Regions from separate parts of the Microbispora sp. H10830 genome, predicted to be linked through region 2. Evidence: predicted binding sites of a transcription regulator. Region 2 holds the regulator's gene; each other region holds the start of a gene.
The links. The regulator HrcA, encoded in region 2, represses chaperone genes, less so after heat shock. The targets are predictions, from matches to a motif close to TTGGCACTCTCNNNNNGAGAGTGCCAA.
Positions count from the first base shown of each region.

Region 1 (5,603 bases), on a different contig from region 2:
TTCTTCGCGCTCGGCGACGGCACCGCCGGGCTGCCCGCCGAGTGGGGCGTCCCGCTGCCCGAGCACTCCTACAACTGCTACCTGGTCCACGCCCCGGTGGCGGTGGGGGCGCTGCGGGCGCTGTTCGAGGCGCTGTGGGTCCGGGCCGCGCCGATCTCCCCGCACAACAACGCGCTGCAGGTGCTGCGGCTGGCCGCGCACGGCCTGTCCGACGACGCCATCGCCCGCCACCTCGGGGTCTCCGTACGCACCGTGCGGGCCAGGTTCGCCGAGGCGATGTCGGAGCTGGGCGCCCAGTCCCGCTTCCACGCCGGAGTGGAGGCGGCCCGCCGCGGCTGGCTGTGACGCCCGCGCCGCGGGGCACGGCCCGACGAGCAGATGAGGCGCACTTTCGCTCGTGGAGGGGGCCGTGGTCATAAGGTGGGATGCGTGCTGGAAGACGTCCCCCGCGACCCGTTCGCGGATGACCCCAACGACCCCGCGTCGGAGCTTGGAGCGCCCGACGACGTGGAGCCGCTGACGCTCGCGGAACGCGACGAGGCGCTGACCGATCTCGCCGACGTGGAGGTCTTCCGTTCCCTGCTCGAACCCCAGGGCGTGCTCGGGCTGGTCCTCGACTGCCCGGAGTGCGGCGAACAGCACTACTTCGACTGGGACCTGCTGCGCGGCAACCTGCGCCAGATGATCGACAACGGTCGGCCTCAGGTCCACGAGCCGGCCTACCAGCCCGATCCGGCCGACTACGTCAGCTGGGAGTACGCCCGGGGCTACGTGGACGGCGTGATCGACACGGAGGAGAGCCACTGACCGTCCACGTCGGCGACGAGCGCGCCGAGCAGCCGGATGGCGGCGTCCGTGCCGCCGACCGGCTCGCGGCGGGCGAGCGCGTCGAGGACGGCGTCCGTCCGCATTACTTCGCCCTCCACGTCGGCATCGCCGTACGACCCGAGGTGGCGAGCCGTACGACGACGTTTCGTGGTCACGCAATCGACTCCAGCTCGGCCAGCTGCCGGAGCCTGGCGAGCGCACGATGCTGCGCGACCCGGACGGCACCTGGTGACATGCCGAGTACATTACCCGTCTCCTCGGCGGACAGGCCCGAGACCACCCGCAGAATGAGGAGCTCGCGCTGGGTGTCCGGGAGCCGGGCGAGCAGGTCGCGGGCGTGCTGCGCCTCGATGTAGCGCACCACCGTCTCCTCCGGCCCGGGGCCTTCGTCGGGCCCGTCCGGCAGGTCCTGCGTGGGCACGGCCGAGCGGACCGAACTGCGGAGGGCGTCGGCCACCTTGTGGGAGGCGATGCCGAAGACGAACGAGGCGAACGGGCGGCCCATGTCGCGGTAGCGCGGCAGCGCCGACAGCACCGCGATGCACACCTCCTGGGCCACGTCGTCGGCGATGTGGTACTGACCGGACACCCTGCCCAGTCGAGCCCTGCAGTAGCGGACCACCATCGGGCGCAGGTGTCCCAGCAGTGATTCGATCGCGGTGCGATCTCCCTTTACGGCAAGGCTGGTCAGTTCCCTGAGGTCGGGCTCATCCGATCTCGTCGCAAGCCTTACCCCAGTTGCGGCGTCGGCGACGCATCCCTCGGTCACGTTAGGCATGATGCCCGTCGCGATCGTTCATGTCGTCATGGTTAACGGCTACGGATTGGTCACATTGACGCGTCGATAACGGTCCGTAATCAACTGATCACTCGATCGTTGGAACATTCCAACCGGAATGCCCAAAACGAGGGATATACGCCTGACGGCTTGACAGGGAATAAGAAGCATGCCGGTTCGTTCGCATTGCCCGCGAGCCGGCTTCGCCCCCCGACGGCCCGCCCCATGCGCAGAACGGGCAAGGGGCGAAAAAGCGGTGCGCCCCGCGGTCCGCCCTTGCGGGCGGGCGCGGGGCGCGATGCGCGCGGGGCGCGATGCGCGGAGGGCGCGGGAATCAGTGGCCGTGACCGTGGCCGTGGCCGTGGCCGCCGTTGGCGGCCGGAGCCTCCTCCTCGGGCTTGTCCACGACGAGGGCCTCGGTGGTGAGCAGCATGCCGGCGATGGACGCGGCGTTCTGCACGGCCGAGCGGGTCACCTTGACGGGGTCGATGACGCCCTGGGCCACCAGGTCGCCGTACTCGCCGGTGGCGGCGTTGAGGCCCTCACCGGCGTTCATCGCGGCGATCTTGGTGGTGACGACGTAGCCCTCCATGCCCGCGTTCACGGCGATCCAGCGGGCGGGCTCGATCAGCGCCTTGCGGACGATCGAGACACCGGTGGCCTCGTCGCCGGTCAGGCCCAGGTCGTCGAGCTCCTTGGCCACGTGCACGAGCGCGGAGCCACCGCCGGAGACGATGCCCTCCTCGATCGCGGCGCGGGTCGCGGAGATCGCGTCCTCGAGGCGGTGCTTCTTCTCCTTCAGCTCCACCTCGGTGGCGGCGCCGACGCGCAGCACGCACACACCGCCGGCCAGCTTCGCGAGACGCTCCTGGAGCTTCTCACGGTCCCAGTCGGAGTCGGACTGCTCGATCGCCACCTTGATCTCGCGGACGCGGTCCTCGATCGCCTGGGCGTCGCCGGCGCCGTCCACGACCGTGGTGGTGTCCTTGTTGACCACGACGCGGCGGGCCGTGCCGAGCACCTCGAGGCCGACGTGCTCCAGCTTGAGGCCGACCTCCTCGCTGACGACCTGGCCGCCGGTGAGGATGGCGATGTCCTGCAGCATGGCCTTACGGCGGTCGCCGAAGCCGGGGGCCTTGACGGCGACGGAGGTGAAGGTGCCGCGGATCTTGTTGGTCACCAGGACGGCCAGGGCCTCACCCTCGACATCCTCGGCGATGACCAGCAGCTGGCGCTTGCTCTGGGCGATCTTCTCCAGCAGCGGCAGGAAGTCCGCGATGGAGGAGATCTTGCCCTGGGTGATGAGGATGTAGGGGTCCTCGAGGACCGCCTCCATGCGCTCGGAGTCGGTCACCATGTAGTGCGACAGGTAGCCCTTGTCGAACTGGAGGCCCTCGGTGAACTCCAGCTCCAGGCCCATCGCGTTGGACTCCTCGACGGTGATGACACCGTCCTTGCCCACCTTGTCGAACGCCTCGGCGATCAGGCCGCCGATCTTCGCGTCCTGCGCGGAGATCGTCGCGACGTTGGCGATCTCCTTCTTGTCCTCGACGTGGCGGGCGCTGCCGAGCAGCCGCTCGCTGACGGCCTGCGCGGCCTTGTCGATGCCGCGCTTGAGCCCGAGCGGCTGCGCGCCGGCGGCCACGTTGCGCAGGCCCTCGCGGACCATGGCCTGGGCCAGGACGGTCGCGGTGGTGGTGCCGTCACCCGCGATGTCGTTGGTCTTGGTCGCCACTTCCTTGGCGAGCTGGGCGCCCAGGTTCTCGTACGGCTTGTCCAGCTCGACCTCGCGAGCGATGGTCACACCGTCGTTCGTGATCGTCGGGGCACCGAACTTCTTGTCGATGACGACGTTGCGGCCACGGGGGCCGAGCGTCACCTTGACGGCGTCGGCGAGAGCGTTGACACCACGCTCGAGAGCGCGCCGCGCGTCCTCTTCGAACTCCAGGATCTTCGGCATTCAGGTCTCCTTGTGAGCGCGCGGAGCCCCGGGCACGTGGTCCCGGGGCTCCGCAAGCCGGCGCGGCCTACTACTTCTCGATGATGGCGAGCACGTCGCGGGCCGAGAGCACCAGGTACTCCTCGCCGCCGTACTTGACCTCGGTGCCGCCGTACTTGCTGTAGAGGACGACGTCGCCCTCCTTGACGTCGAGCGGAATGCGCTTCTCGCCGTCCTCGTCCCAGTTGCCCGGGCCCACAGCGAGGACACGGCCCTCCTGCGGCTTCTCCTTGGCGGTGTCCGGGATGACCAGGCCGGAGGCGGTGGTCTGCTCGGCCTCAAGCGGCTGGACCACGATGCGGTCGCCGAGCGGCTTAACGGGAACCTTGGTGGCGGTCGTCACGATCGGACCTCCCCTTCAGATTGCGATGAATGAGCTGAAGAGGCGACCAGCGGCCTGCCGTCGCGGGTGTCAGACCTGTCTCGTCGCTATTGGCACTCTCACTGGGAGAGTGCCAACACGAAACAGTATGCAAGTGGCGCGTGACAGTCAACACGAACCGGCATCGCAGGTCAGACGCATCCGGCGGCAACGCGCCCGAGATCGCCCGTTCAGCCGTCCGCCGCGCCGGCGTCACCGTCACCCCTTTCCGGCGGGACGAGCGGGCGACTACGCGGAACAGGTGATGTAGAGGGTGGCCCAGGCGGGGGCCAGAAAGTCCGTGTTCTGATACCAGACGGAGTACGTCGGCCCGTTCACCTGGACGTCGACGACGTCGACCCCGGTGGGGTGCCGCTCCTCGTGACGCGTGACACGCGGATAGGCGGGCGGGCAGCTCACGGTGACGAGAGCGTCGTGGCCCGGCGCCATGATGGCGCGCTGCTCGAGCTCCAGGCCGGTCGGGAGCTCGTGCGGCTCGTTCGAGCAGAGCACCTCGATCCTCACCGGTATGGCGTACGAGTGCGGGTCCTTCTTCGACTGGGAGTTGGTGAACGTCACCTTCACCTCACGCCCGGCGATGGCGACGTCCTCGTAGTTCAGATACTGCGAGTCGTAGGAGTCCTTGGTCGCGGACGAGGCCCGGATCGTGACCGGATACGGCTGCGTCGAGGGGCATTGCACCTTCACGTAGCCCTTGCCCTCCGGAAGGATGGAGGTCGCGTTCGTCATCACCGTCGTCGTCTCGGCCAGCGCCGGGCCGCCGAGGCCCATCAGCGTGGCGGCCACCGCCGCGATCGCACCCGTTCGCGTGATCCTGCGCATGCTCGTCTCTCCTCGTTCGTCGTGCCGTGTTTGTGCCGACGACGCTAGAGAGCCGGTCTTGGGGTGCTCTTGGCATAATCGTGCCCTGAGCTTGGCGGATGTTTGGTCCGGACCCCGCCCGGCGGGATCCGGATATCGACGTCACGGGGCCGGTCCGGCAGTCCTGCCCCGCATCCTCCGCGGGACGGTCAGGCGCGGGAGGCGTACGAACCGGAGCGGACGTCGTCGACGATGCCGGGGCGGCTCGGCTGCCAGCCGAGGACCTTCCTGGCGAGGTCGCCGCTCACCACCTGGCTCAGGGCCAGGCCCTCGGCGAACGGCCGGCCGAGCACCTCGCTCGCCTCGCCGATCGGCCACGGCACGGCCTTCCCCGTACGGCCCGCGGCCGCCGCCACGTCGGCGACGCTCACCGCCTCCTCGGCGATCGCGTGGAAGAGGCTCCCCGGCTCGGCCTTCTCGATCGAGGCCACGAGCAGGTCCGCCAGGTCGTCGACGTGCACGGTCGCCCAGGTCGGCACCGGGCCGCCCGCGTGGACGTACCGGCCGCCCTCTCCCCCGGGGGAGGCGAGCAGCGTGGGGATGCCGGCGCCCCGGCCGTACACGATGCCGGGCCTGACGACGACGCCTCCCGCGTCCAGCACGAGCCTTTCCAGGCGCGGACGGTAGCGGGAGGCGGGGATGGGGTTCACCGGCGCGTCCTCGCCCGCCGCCTCGGTGGTGGTGCCGAGCACCCAGACGCCGCTGATGTAGACGAGCCGCGCGCCGCCCCCGGTGAGCGCCTCGATCGCCGCGAC
Region 1 covers NZ_JABBWX010000003.1:63,741-69,343, reverse strand. Annotated here, with positions in the region: gene HHX35_RS09650 (LuxR family transcriptional regulator) at 1-345, shown strand, start outside; gene HHX35_RS09645 (DUF5319 domain-containing protein) at 430-807, shown strand; gene HHX35_RS09640 (anti-sigma-D factor RsdA) at 768-983, opposite strand; gene HHX35_RS09635 (sigma-70 family RNA polymerase sigma factor) at 980-1,606, opposite strand; gene groL (chaperonin GroEL) at 1,941-3,566, opposite strand; gene groES (co-chaperone GroES) at 3,637-3,951, opposite strand; gene HHX35_RS09620 (hypothetical protein) at 4,216-4,809, opposite strand; gene HHX35_RS09615 (NAD-dependent epimerase/dehydratase family protein) at 4,998-5,603, opposite strand, start outside.
Region 1: the regulator HrcA is predicted to act here: its motif matches at 4,038-4,064, upstream of groES (co-chaperone GroES).

Region 2 (5,603 bases):
CTGGGAGACGCCGCGCCGCCCGTGGAGACCGTCTTCTTCGGCGGAGGGACGCCGACCCTGCTGCCCGCCGCCGACCTCGTACGGATCCTCGACGCGATCGGCGAGGAGTTCGGCCTGCGGCCGGACGCCGAGGTGACGACCGAGGCCAACCCCGAGTCGGTGGACCCGGCCTACCTGAAGGAGCTGCGGGCGGGCGGGTTCACCCGCGTGAGCTTCGGCATGCAGAGCGCGGGCGAGCACGTCCTCGCCGTACTCGACCGGCGGCACACCCCCGGCCGGCCCGCCGAGGCCGTACGGGAGGCCCGCGCGGCCGGGTTCGAGCACGTCAACCTCGACCTGATCTACGGCACGCCGGGGGAGAGCGACGACGACTGGCGGGCCTCGCTGGAGGCCGCGCTGGCCGCCGGGCCCGACCACGTCTCGGCGTACTCCCTGATCGTCGAGGACGGCACCCGGCTCGCCGCCCGGATCCGACGCGGCGAGCTGCCGATGCCGGACGACGACGTGGCGGCCGACCGCTACCTGATCGCCGAGGAGCTGCTGACGGCCGCGGGCCTGAGCTGGTACGAGATCTCCAACTGGGCGGCGGGAGACGAGGCCCGCTGCCGCCACAACCTGCTGTACTGGACCGGCGGCGACTGGTGGGGGGCCGGACCGGGGGCGCACAGTCACGTCGGCGGCACCCGCTGGTGGAACGTCAAGCACCCCGCGGCGTACGCCGCCCGCCTGGCGGCCGGGACCTCGCCCGCGCACGCCCGTGAGGTGCTGCCGGCGGAGGACAGGGCCGTCGAGCGGGTCATGCTGGAGCTGCGCCTCGCCTCGGGCTTCCCGCTCGCCGACCTCGCCCCCCAGGCGCGTACGGCGTGCGCGCGGGCGCTGGCGGACGGGCTGCTGGAGGTGGAGGCGTTCAAGGCGGGCCTCGCCGTGCTCACGCTGCGCGGCAGGCTGCTCGCCGACGCCGTGGTGCGGGACCTGACTGCCTAAGCCGGAGCCGTGACGAAGTCGATCAGTTCTTCCACGCGGCCGAGCAGTTCGGGCTCCAGGTCGGCGTAGGTCGTGACCCGGCCCAGGATGTGCCGCCACGCCTCCTGGGGGTCCATCCGCCAGCCGAGGGCCGCGATCACGCCCTCCTTCCAGGGCACGCCGCGCGGCACGTCCGGCCAGGCGGGGATGCCGAGCACCCGGGGCTTGACCGCCTGCCAGATGTCCACGAACGGATGCCCGACGACGAGCACGTCGTCGCCGGACACCCGGGCGGCGATGCGGCTCTCCTTCGAGCCGGGCACCAGGTGGTCCACGAGCACGCCGAGCCGCCTGCCCGGCTCGGGGCCGAACTCCTCGACGATGGCCGGGAGGTCGTCCACGCCCTCCAGGTATTCGACGACGACCCCCTCCACCCGCAGGTCGTGTCCCCAGATCCGCTCCACCAGCGAGGCGTCGTGGACGCCCTCGACGTAGATGCGGCTCTCCCTGGCGACCTGCGCGCGCAGGCCCCCGACCGCGATCGACCCCGAGGCGCTCCGCAGCGGCCCCTTCGGACCGGCCTGGGGGCGCACCAGCGTCACCGGTTCGCCGTCGAGGAGGAATCCGGCGGGCGTCAGCGGGAACACCCGCCGCCGGCCGAACCGGTCCTCCAGCGTCACGGCCTCCTTGTCGCAGGCCACCACCGCGCCGCAGAAACGGCCCTCGGCGTCCTCGACCACGAGGTCGGGCTCGGCCGGGATCTCGGGGATCTGCCCCCGCCGTGGCCGCCGCCAGTCTCCGGAAAGCACGTCCCGCCCGTACATGCGGGGAACGCTAGCAAATCACGCCAGGCGACGGCGGGCAGCGGAGCGGCGCGCGAGCACGACGATCGTCACGATCAGCGCGGCCAGGAAGCCGACGGTGGGCAGCGCCAGCAGCGCGACGGCGCCGCCCACCAGCATGCCGACCGCGCCGGTGAGCTGCTTGCCGACGCCGAACCGCACCCCGTCGCCCTCGCAGGCGAGCTGGTAGGTGCCCGCCTCGGGGACGCCGGCCTCGAACAGCAGCTCCCAGGTCGTGCCGTTCAGCGTGACGGTCTGCGAGACGGCCGGCCGGGTCAGCCGCACCCGCGGGTCGGCGCCGTCGCCGAGCTGACAGCGGACGTCGGTGGGCTGGTCGACGGCCGCGTAGATCGCCGGCTTGTCCGCGGGATCGAGCGCGACGTTCACCGACTGCCCGCCGGAGAAGATCGTGGCGGGCGCGGCGTCGCCGAGCGTGGAGAACAGGCCGCCGGCGAACCCGCCGACGCCCGCCACCACCAGGACGACGAAGAGCGCCCAGGAAAGGAAGATCCACAGCAGCCGGGGCCGGATCTGCCGGGGGGCGGCGTACGCCGGGGGGAAGGGGTGCGGCATCCGCAAGGTCACGTCGGCCGGTGCCGGGGGCATGGGGCGGGGCACCCGCATGGTCACGTCGGCCGGCGTGGAGTTCTGGTTCTCGTGCATGGGTGAAGAGTCGACCATGCGGCTTGTGGTCGATTTGCAGCTCGCTTGTCCTGGTGCCCTGCGTCGTCCTGGTGCCCTGCGTCGTCTTGGTGCCCCCTGCGTTATCGCACCACGTGGGGTGGTAGCCGTACACTTGGCACTCGGGAACACAGAGTGCCAGAGTCGGTGTTTCCACGCACAGGGAGGTGACGATTGCTCGACGACCGCAAGCTCGCCGTCCTGCGCGCCATCGTCGAGGACTACGTGTCCACCAACGAGCCGGTGGGATCCAAGGCCCTGGTGGACAGGCACAACCTCGGCGTCTCCCCGGCGACGATCCGCAACGACATGGCGGCGCTGGAGGAGCAGGGATACATCACCCAGCCGCACACCAGTGCCGGCAGGGTGCCGACCGACAAGGGATATCGCCTGTTCGTCGATCGGCTGTCGCAGATCAAGCCGCTGTCCGGCGCGGAGCGCAGGGCCATCGAGACCTTTCTCGCCGGGGCCGTGGACCTCGACGAGATCGTCATGCGCACGGTGCGGCTGCTCGCGCAGCTCACCCGGCAGGTCGCGGTGGTCCAGTACCCCTCGCTCACCAGGTCGTCGGTCCGTCACGTGGAGATCGTCCCGCTCGCGGAGCGCCGGGTCATGCTGGTGCTGATCACGAACACCGGACGGGTCGAGCAGCGTGTGGTCGACCTGCCGGAGGCCATCGCCGACGACCGGATCGCGAACCTGCGCGCCGTGCTCAACGCGTGCCTGGACGGCTGCGGCCTGTCCCAGGTGCCGGAGACCGTGGCCGACATTCCCGAACGCCTGCCTCCCGAGGACAGGCCGGTGGCGGCCACGATCCTGTCCGTGCTGCTCGAGACGCTCGTCGAGCGGCACGAGGAGAAGATCGTTTTTGGTGGGACGGCCAACCTCGCCGCCGCCGACCTCAGCATCGGCCTGCGGGACGTGCTGGAGGCGCTGGAGGAGCAGGTCGTCCTCATTCGCCTGCTGGGGGAAACCGGCGGGCTGTCCGAACTGACCGTCCGCATCGGATCCGAGAACCCCTACAGCGGGCTGCGCGGCACATCTATCGTGGCCGCGGGATACGGTTCGGGCGACAGAGAACTGGCCCGGCTCGGAGTGCTGGGCCCGACACGAATGGACTATCCGGTGACGATGGGTGCGGTGCGCGCGGTGGCGCGTTACGTCGGCCAGATCCTGGCGGGGTCATAAGTGTCCAACGACTACTACGCGACCCTTGGCGTACGGCGCGACGCCAGCCAGGAAGAGATCAAGAAGGCATACCGCCGTCTCGCCCGTGAGCTGCACCCGGACGTCAACCCCGATCCGGAGACCCAGGAGCGGTTCAAGGAGATCAACCAGGCGTACGAGGTGCTGTCCGACGCGGGCAAGCGCCGTATGTACGACATGGGCGCCGACCCGTTCGGCGGCGGCGGCGCGGGGCCGGGGGCCGGCGGTTTCGGCGCGGGCTTCCCGTTCAGCGACATCATGGACGCCTTCTTCGGCTCGGCGGGCGCCGCGCGGGGGCCCCGCTCCCGCGCCCGCCGTGGCCGCAACGCCACCATCAGGGTCGAGCTCGACCTGTCGGAGACGGCCTTCGGCACGACCCGCGAGATCGTGGTCGACACGGCCGTGGTCTGCGAGGTCTGCCAGGGCTCCGGGGCGGCGTCCGGCACCCACCCCGACACCTGCGACATGTGCCACGGGCGCGGCGAGGTCTCGCAGGTGACCCGTTCGTTCCTCGGCCAGGTCATGACCTCCCGTCCCTGCCCCCAGTGCGGCGGGTACGGCAGCGTCATCCGGCACCCCTGCATGGAGTGCTCGGGCGAGGGACGGGTCAGGACCCGGCGCACGATCAAGGTCAGGATCCCGGCCGGCGTCGAGGACGGCACGCACATCCAGCTCGCGGGCGAGGGCGAGGTCGGCCCCGGCGGCGGGCCTCCCGGCGATCTGTTCCTGGAGATCGTCGAGCGGCCGCACCAGATCTTCGAGCGACGCGGCGACGACCTGCACTGCACGGTCCACATCCCGATGACCGCCGCCGCGCTCGGCACCTCGATCGCGATCGAGACGCTCGACGGGGCCGAGGACATCGACGTGCGGCCCGGCACCCAGGCCGGCCAGGTCATCCCCCTGTACGGCAAGGGCGTCCAGCGGCTCAACGAGACCGGCAGGGGCGACCTGCTGATCCACGTGAACGTCGAGACGCCGACCAAACTCGACCCGCAGCAGGAGGAACTGCTGCGCGAGCTGTCGAAACTGCGTGGAGAGGAGCGGCCGCCAGGCAAGTTCTCGCCGGGCCAGCAGGGCTTCTTCTCCCGCCTGCGGGACGCCTTCAACGGCCGCTGAGCTGATCGCATGAGTGTTCCCGTGTTCCTGTCGGACGCGGCCGGCCGGGCGGCGGACACGATCGTCCTCGACGGGCCGGAGGGGCGGCACGCCGCCGCCGTACGCCGCCTGCGGCCGGGGGAGCGGATCGACCTGACCGACGGCGCGGGGCGGGTGGCCGAGTGCACGGTCACGGCGGCCGGCAAGGACTCGCTGACCGCCGAGGTGCTGCGCCGGTTCGAGGTCCCGCCGCCCCGCCCGAGGCTGGTGGTCGTCCAGGGCCTGCCCAAGGGCGACCGGGGCGAGCTCGCGGTTGAGATGATGACCGAGGCGGGGGTCGACGTGATCGTCCCCTGGGCCGCCTCCCGCTGCGTGACCCAGTGGAAGGGCGACCGGGCCGCCAAGGCCCTCGCCCGCTGGCGCGGCACGGCACGCGAGGCGGCCAAGCAGGCCCGGCGCTTCCACCTGCCCGAGGTGACCGAGCAGGCCACGACCGCGGCGGTCGGCTCGCTCGTCTCCGCGGCGGCGCTCGCGGTCGTCCTGCACGAGGAGGCCGCCGAGCCGCTGAGCCGCCTGCCCCTGCCGGAGGAGCCGGGCGACATCGTGATGATCGTCGGCCCGGAGGGCGGCGTCACCGACGAGGAGATCGCCGCGTTGCGGGCCGCGGGAGCCACGCCGGCCCTGCTGGGGCCGACGGTGCTGCGGACCTCGACGGCGGGCGTGGCCGCGGCGGCCGTCCTGCTGTCCCGCTGCGGCCGCTGGTGAGAGCTAGGTCGCATCCCTAGCCGAGGAAGCTCACCTCGGGGAACGCGC
Region 2 covers NZ_JABBWX010000001.1:734,263-739,865, reverse strand. Annotated here, with positions in the region: gene hemW (radical SAM family heme chaperone HemW) at 1-984, shown strand, start outside; gene HHX35_RS03505 (DUF3097 domain-containing protein) at 981-1,787, opposite strand; gene HHX35_RS03500 (hypothetical protein) at 1,806-2,468, opposite strand; gene hrcA (heat-inducible transcriptional repressor HrcA) at 2,661-3,674, shown strand; gene dnaJ (molecular chaperone DnaJ) at 3,675-4,811, shown strand; gene HHX35_RS03485 (16S rRNA (uracil(1498)-N(3))-methyltransferase) at 4,821-5,555, shown strand; gene HHX35_RS03480 (lipase) at 5,572-5,603, opposite strand, start outside.

Region 3 (5,603 bases), on a different contig from region 2:
ACCAGGCCAGTCCCGCCGACCCCATGGGGGTGGCGCTGCGCCGCAGGTTCGGCTACCAGGGCGGCGACCTCACCGCGTACGAGGACGAACCGCTCGACGGCAGGGCGCTCGGGCAGAGCAGGCTGCTGACCGAGGAGATCGAGCGGCCCCGCACCGGCCCGATGCGGGACATCGTGGCGACCATCCAGCCCGACCAGGACGAGATCGTCCGCGCCGACCTCGGCGTGACCGTCTGCGTGCAGGGCGCGCCGGGCACCGGCAAGACGGCCGTGGGCCTGCACCGCGCGGCCTACCTGCTGTTCACCCACCGCGAGAAGCTGTCGCGCTCGGGCGTGACGATCGTCGGGCCCAACCGGGCCTTCCTCTCCTACATCTCCTCGGTGCTGCCCGCGCTCGGCGAGGTGAAGGTCGACCAGACGACGGTGGCCGGCGTCCTGGGCGACCACGCCCATCCCGAGGACCCGGCGGCGGCGGCCGTGAAGGGCGACGCCCGCATGGCCGAGGTCGTCAAGCGGGCGCTGTGGCTGCACGTCACCAAGCCGGCAGAAGGGGTGCTGTTCACCAAGGGCATCAACCGCTACCGGGTGCCCGATCACGAGATCCGCGAGATTGTCGCCTCGCTGCGCGGCACGACGAGGTACGGCCCGGGCCGCGCCACCCTGGCCCAGCGGCTCGCCCACGCCGTGCTCGTGCAGATGGAACGGCGCGGCGAGTCGCCCGACGACCGGGTGCAGGACGCGGTGGCCCGGTCGAAGCCGGTCAAGGCCGTGCTGGACGCCGTCTGGCCGAAGCTCGCCCCCGAGCAGGTGCTGTTCCGGTTGCTGTCGGACCCCGAGTTCCTGGCCAAGGCGGCCCGGTCGGACCTCTCGCCGGAGGAGCAGCAGCTCATCGTGTGGCGCAAGCCGTACAAGTCGCACCGGTCGGCCAAGTGGACGGCCGCCGACGCGGCGCTGCTGGACGAACTCGGCGACCTGATCGAGCGGACGCCGTCGCAGGGCCACCTCGTGGTGGACGAGGCGCAGGACCTGTCGGCGATGCAGTTGCGCGCGCTCGGACGCCGCTGCCGCACCGGCTCGGCGACCGTGCTCGGCGACCTCGCCCAGGGCACCACGCCCTGGTCGGCGCGTTCGTGGAAGACCGTGCTCGACCACCTCGGCCAGCCCTCGGGCGAGGTCACCGAGCTCACGCTGGGCTTCCGCGTGCCCCGCGAGGTCCTCGACTTCGCCGCGCGGCTGCTGCCCTCCGTCGCGCCGGAGCTCGCCCCGCCGCGCTCGCTGCGTCCCGGCGCCGGCTCCCTGTCCGTACGCCGAGAGAGCGACGTCGCCGCCGCACTCCCCGAGGCCGTACGGCAGGCCCTCGCCCAGGAGGGCTCCATCGGGGTCATCGCGGCGGACTCCGGCCTTCCCGCGCTCTCTGCGGCCCTGGAGGCCGCCGCGGTGCCGCACACGGTGCTGGGCCCCGACTCGACGGGCGACGACCGGGTGCTGCTGGTGCCGGCGACGCTCGCCAAGGGCCTGGAGTACGACCACGTGATCGTGGCCGAGCCGGCCGCGATCGCGGAGGCCGAGGAGCGCGGCCTCGCCCGCCTCTACGTGGTCCTCACCCGGGCGGTAACGTCACTGACCGTCCTGCACAACCGCGATCTTCCCGAGGAGCTGCGATGACCTCCCCCGGCGTACGCGTCCGCCACGGAGCGCTCGACGACGTCCCGGCCGTGCTGCGGTTCTGGCTGGAGGCCGCGGAGAACACCGACAGGCACGACGACTCCGGCAAGGTCGTGGCCCTGATCGAGCGCGATCCCGAGGCGCTGCTCATCGCCGAGATCGACGGCCGCATCGTCGGCACGCTCATCGCCGGGTGGGACGGCTGGCGCGCCCACCTCTACCGGCTCGCCGTGGACCCCGCCCACCGGCGCATGGGCATCGGATCGCTGCTGATCCGGGCCGCCGAGGAGCGGTTCCGGAAGTTCGGCGCGTTCCGTGCCGACGCGATGGTCCTGCACGACAACGCCCTGGCGCACCACGCCTGGACATCGGCGGGCTACACGATGCAGACCGACTGCGCCCGCTGGGTCAGGCGCCTCACCTGAGGCGCACAACGGGAAAGGGCGGCTCCCCCGAGGGGGAACCGCCCTTCCGTTGAGACGAAGCAGGCAGATGGATCAGAAGTCCATGTCGCCGCCGCCGGGCATGGCGGGGGCCTTCTCCTTCTCGGGCTTCTCGGCGATGACGGCCTCGGTGGTCAGGAACAGCGCCGCGATGGACGCCGCGTTCTGCAGCGCCGAGCGGGTGACCTTGGCCGGGTCGATGATGCCGGACTCGAACATGTTGACGTACTCGCCGGTCGCGGCGTTGAGGCCCTCACCAGCCGGGAGGTTGCGGACCTTCTCCACCACGACGCCGCCCTCGAGGCCGGCGTTGACGGCGATCTGCTTCAGCGGCTCCTCGAGGGCCTTGCGGACGATCGCGGCACCGGTGGCCTCGTCGCCGTTGACCTCGAGCTTGTCGAACGCGTTGGCGCCGGCCTGCAGCAGGGCCACGCCACCGCCGGGGACGATGCCCTCCTCGACCGCGGCCTTCGCGTTGCGGACGGCGTCCTCGATGCGGTGCTTGCGCTCCTTGAGCTCGACCTCGGTGGCCGCGCCGGCCTTGATGACGGCGACGCCGCCGGCCAGCTTGGCGAGGCGCTCCTGGAGCTTCTCGCGGTCGTAGTCGGAGTCGGTGCGCTCGATCTCGGCGCGGATCTCGTTGACCCGGCCGGAGATCTGCTCGGCGTCACCGGCGCCGTCGACGATCGTGGTCTCGTCCTTGGTGATGACGACCTTGCGGGCGCGGCCGAGCAGGTCGAGGGTGGCGTTCTCGAGCTTGAGGCCGACCTCCTCGGAGATGACCTGGCCACCGGTGAGGATGGCGATGTCGCCCAGCATGGCCTTGCGGCGGTCGCCGAAGCCCGGAGCCTTGACGGCCACGGACTTGAACAGGCCGCGGATCTTGTTGACGACCAGGGTGGCCAGGGCCTCGCCCTCGACGTCCTCGGCGATGATGACCAGCGGCTTGCCGGACTGCACGACCTTGTCGAGCAGCGGCAGCAGGTCCTTGTTCGCCGAGACCTTGGAGTTGACGATCAGGATGTACGGGTCCTCGAAGACCGCCTCCATGCGCTCGGGGTCGGTCACGAAGTAGCCGGACACGTAGCCCTTGTCGAAGCGCATGCCCTCGGTGAGCTCCAGCTCCAGGCCGAAGGTGTTGCTCTCCTCGACGGTGATGACGCCTTCCTTGCCCACCTTGTCCATCGCCTCGGCGATGAGGGCGCCGATCTCGGTGTCGGCGGCGGAGATGGAGGCGGTGGAGGCGATCTGCTCCTTGGTCTCCACGTCCTTGGCGAGCTTCGACAGCTCCTCGCTGACGCGCTCGACGGCGGCCTCGATGCCCTTCTTCAGCGCCATCGGGTTGGCGCCGGCGGCCACGTTGCGCAGACCCTCGCGGACCAGCGCCTGGGCGAGCACGGTAGCCGTCGTGGTGCCGTCACCGGCGACGTCGTCGGTCTTCTTCGCGACTTCCTTGACGAGCTCGGCGCCGATCTTCTCCCACGGGTCCTCGAGCTCGATCTCCTTGGCGATGGAGACACCGTCGTTGGTGATCGTGGGGGCGCCCCACTTCTTCTCCAGCACGACGTTGCGGCCCTTAGGGCCGAGGGTCACCTTCACGGCGTCGGCGAGCTGGTTCATACCGCGCTCGAGACCGCGCCGGGCGTCCTCGTCAAACGCGATCATCTTGGCTGCCATTAGGCTAGACCTCCCAGTAGCAGGGTGTCTTCAACGGACCGAGCCGACGCCCGCGACGGCGCGGACCCGCTATCCCTGCGCGGGCCCCATCGCCCCGATCCCGGTTGTTGTCACTCTCGACCTCAGAGTGCCAAACAAGTATTTAGCACTCTACCCCTGCGAGTGCAAGCGGAAGCCTCGCTGACCAGCTTGGACGTTATGTCCAGATCGGCGAGCCGACGGCAAGCGGGAGACACCAGGCGAGCCCAGGAGCGCGCCTCCGGCACGACCCGGTGGGTGTGGGCGCCCCGACGGCGAAGCGGGCGGCACGGCAAGCGGAAGGCCCGGCACGCGGAAGGCCCGGCACGCGGAATCCGCGGCCGGGCCTTCCAAGGTCGATGACGGGATCAGACGGCCCGTACGGCCTCCGCCTGCGGGCCCTTCTGACCCTGCGTGATGTCGAACTCAACCCGCTGACCCTGCTCGAGGGCCTTGTAGCCGTCCATCATGATTGCCGAGTAATGGACGAACACGTCCTTACCACCGTCTACCGCGATGAAGCCGTAGCCCTTGTCCGCGTTAAACCATTTGACGGTGCCCTGCGCCACTTCCGACTCCTCTTGCTGGGCTGGGGACCACACCCAAGAAGCCCCCGGTTTTGTCGATCGTCCTCGACCATACCCGTGTCAAGGCGTAGGACAACAGAGTCAATCCGCAAACTACTACTTGGCGTTCGCTCAAAGCAGGAACGAAGAATATTCACTTTGCTGTTGAATAGTTGAGAGCTGCACCATTTGTCATGGCCTCGCATGACTTCTTCATCGATAGAAGCGCATGTCAGGTGCTCGGCCCCGGCGCGGCGACTCAGCCTCCGGCGACGGCGGGGATGACCGAAATCTGCACCCCGTCCGGCGTGGCGGTGTCCAGACCATCGGCGAATCGGACGTCCTCTTCCCCGACGTAGACGTTGACAAAACGCCGGATCTTACCCGTCTCGTCCAGGATGCGCCCGCCGATGCCGGGGTAGTCCGCGTCCAGCTTCTGCAGGACCTCGCGGAGCGTTCCCCCCTCCCCGCTCACCTCCGCGGCGCCGTTGGTGTACGTCCGGAGAATCGTCGGAATCCGCACGGAAACGCTCATTGTTCGCTCGCTTTCGTTACTGCCGATGGACCTTTTGAAACGCTTTCAGTTGGCGAATGCCACACGGAAGGCGTCGAGAGAGGGACGGATGACCGCGGCGGGGCGGGCGTGCTCGGCCACCGCGTCGAGCGTCTTGAGCCCGTCGCCGGTGTTCAGCACCACGGTCTCGGCGTCGGGGTCGAGGCGGCCCTCGCGCACCAGCTTGCGCAGCACGCCGACCGTGACGCCGCCCGCGGTCTCGGCGAAGACGCCCTCGGTCCTGGCCAGCAGGCGGATCGCCTCGACCACTTCCTGGTCGTTCACGTCCTCCACCGCGCCGCCCGTCCGCCGCGCGATGTCGAGCACGTACGGCCCATCCGCCGGGTTGCCGATGGCGAGGGACTTGGCGATGGTGTCGGGCCGCACCGGCTGCACCACGTCCTGCCCGGCCTTGAACGCCTGGGAGACCGGCGAGCAGCCCTCGGCCTGCGCCCCGAAGATCCGGTAGGGCCGCTCCTCGACCAGCCCCAGCTTGATCAGCTCACGGAAGCCCTTGTCGATCTTTGTGAGCTGCGAGCCGGAGGCCACCGGGATGACGATCTGGTCGGGCAGCCGCCAGCCGAGCTGCTCGGCGATCTCGTACGCCAGCGTCTTGGAGCCCTCGGCGTAGAAGGGCCGGAGGTTGACGTTGACGAAGCCCCACTTCTCGCCCAGCTCGTCG
Region 3 covers NZ_JABBWX010000022.1:25,902-31,504, reverse strand. Annotated here, with positions in the region: gene HHX35_RS37665 (AAA family ATPase) at 1-1,664, shown strand, start outside; gene HHX35_RS37660 (GNAT family N-acetyltransferase) at 1,661-2,089, shown strand; gene groL (chaperonin GroEL) at 2,162-3,784, opposite strand; gene HHX35_RS37650 (cold-shock protein) at 4,171-4,371, opposite strand; gene HHX35_RS37645 (MoaD/ThiS family protein) at 4,628-4,903, opposite strand; gene thrC (threonine synthase) at 4,949-5,603, opposite strand, start outside.
Region 3: the regulator HrcA is predicted to act here: its motif matches at 3,892-3,918, upstream of groL (chaperonin GroEL).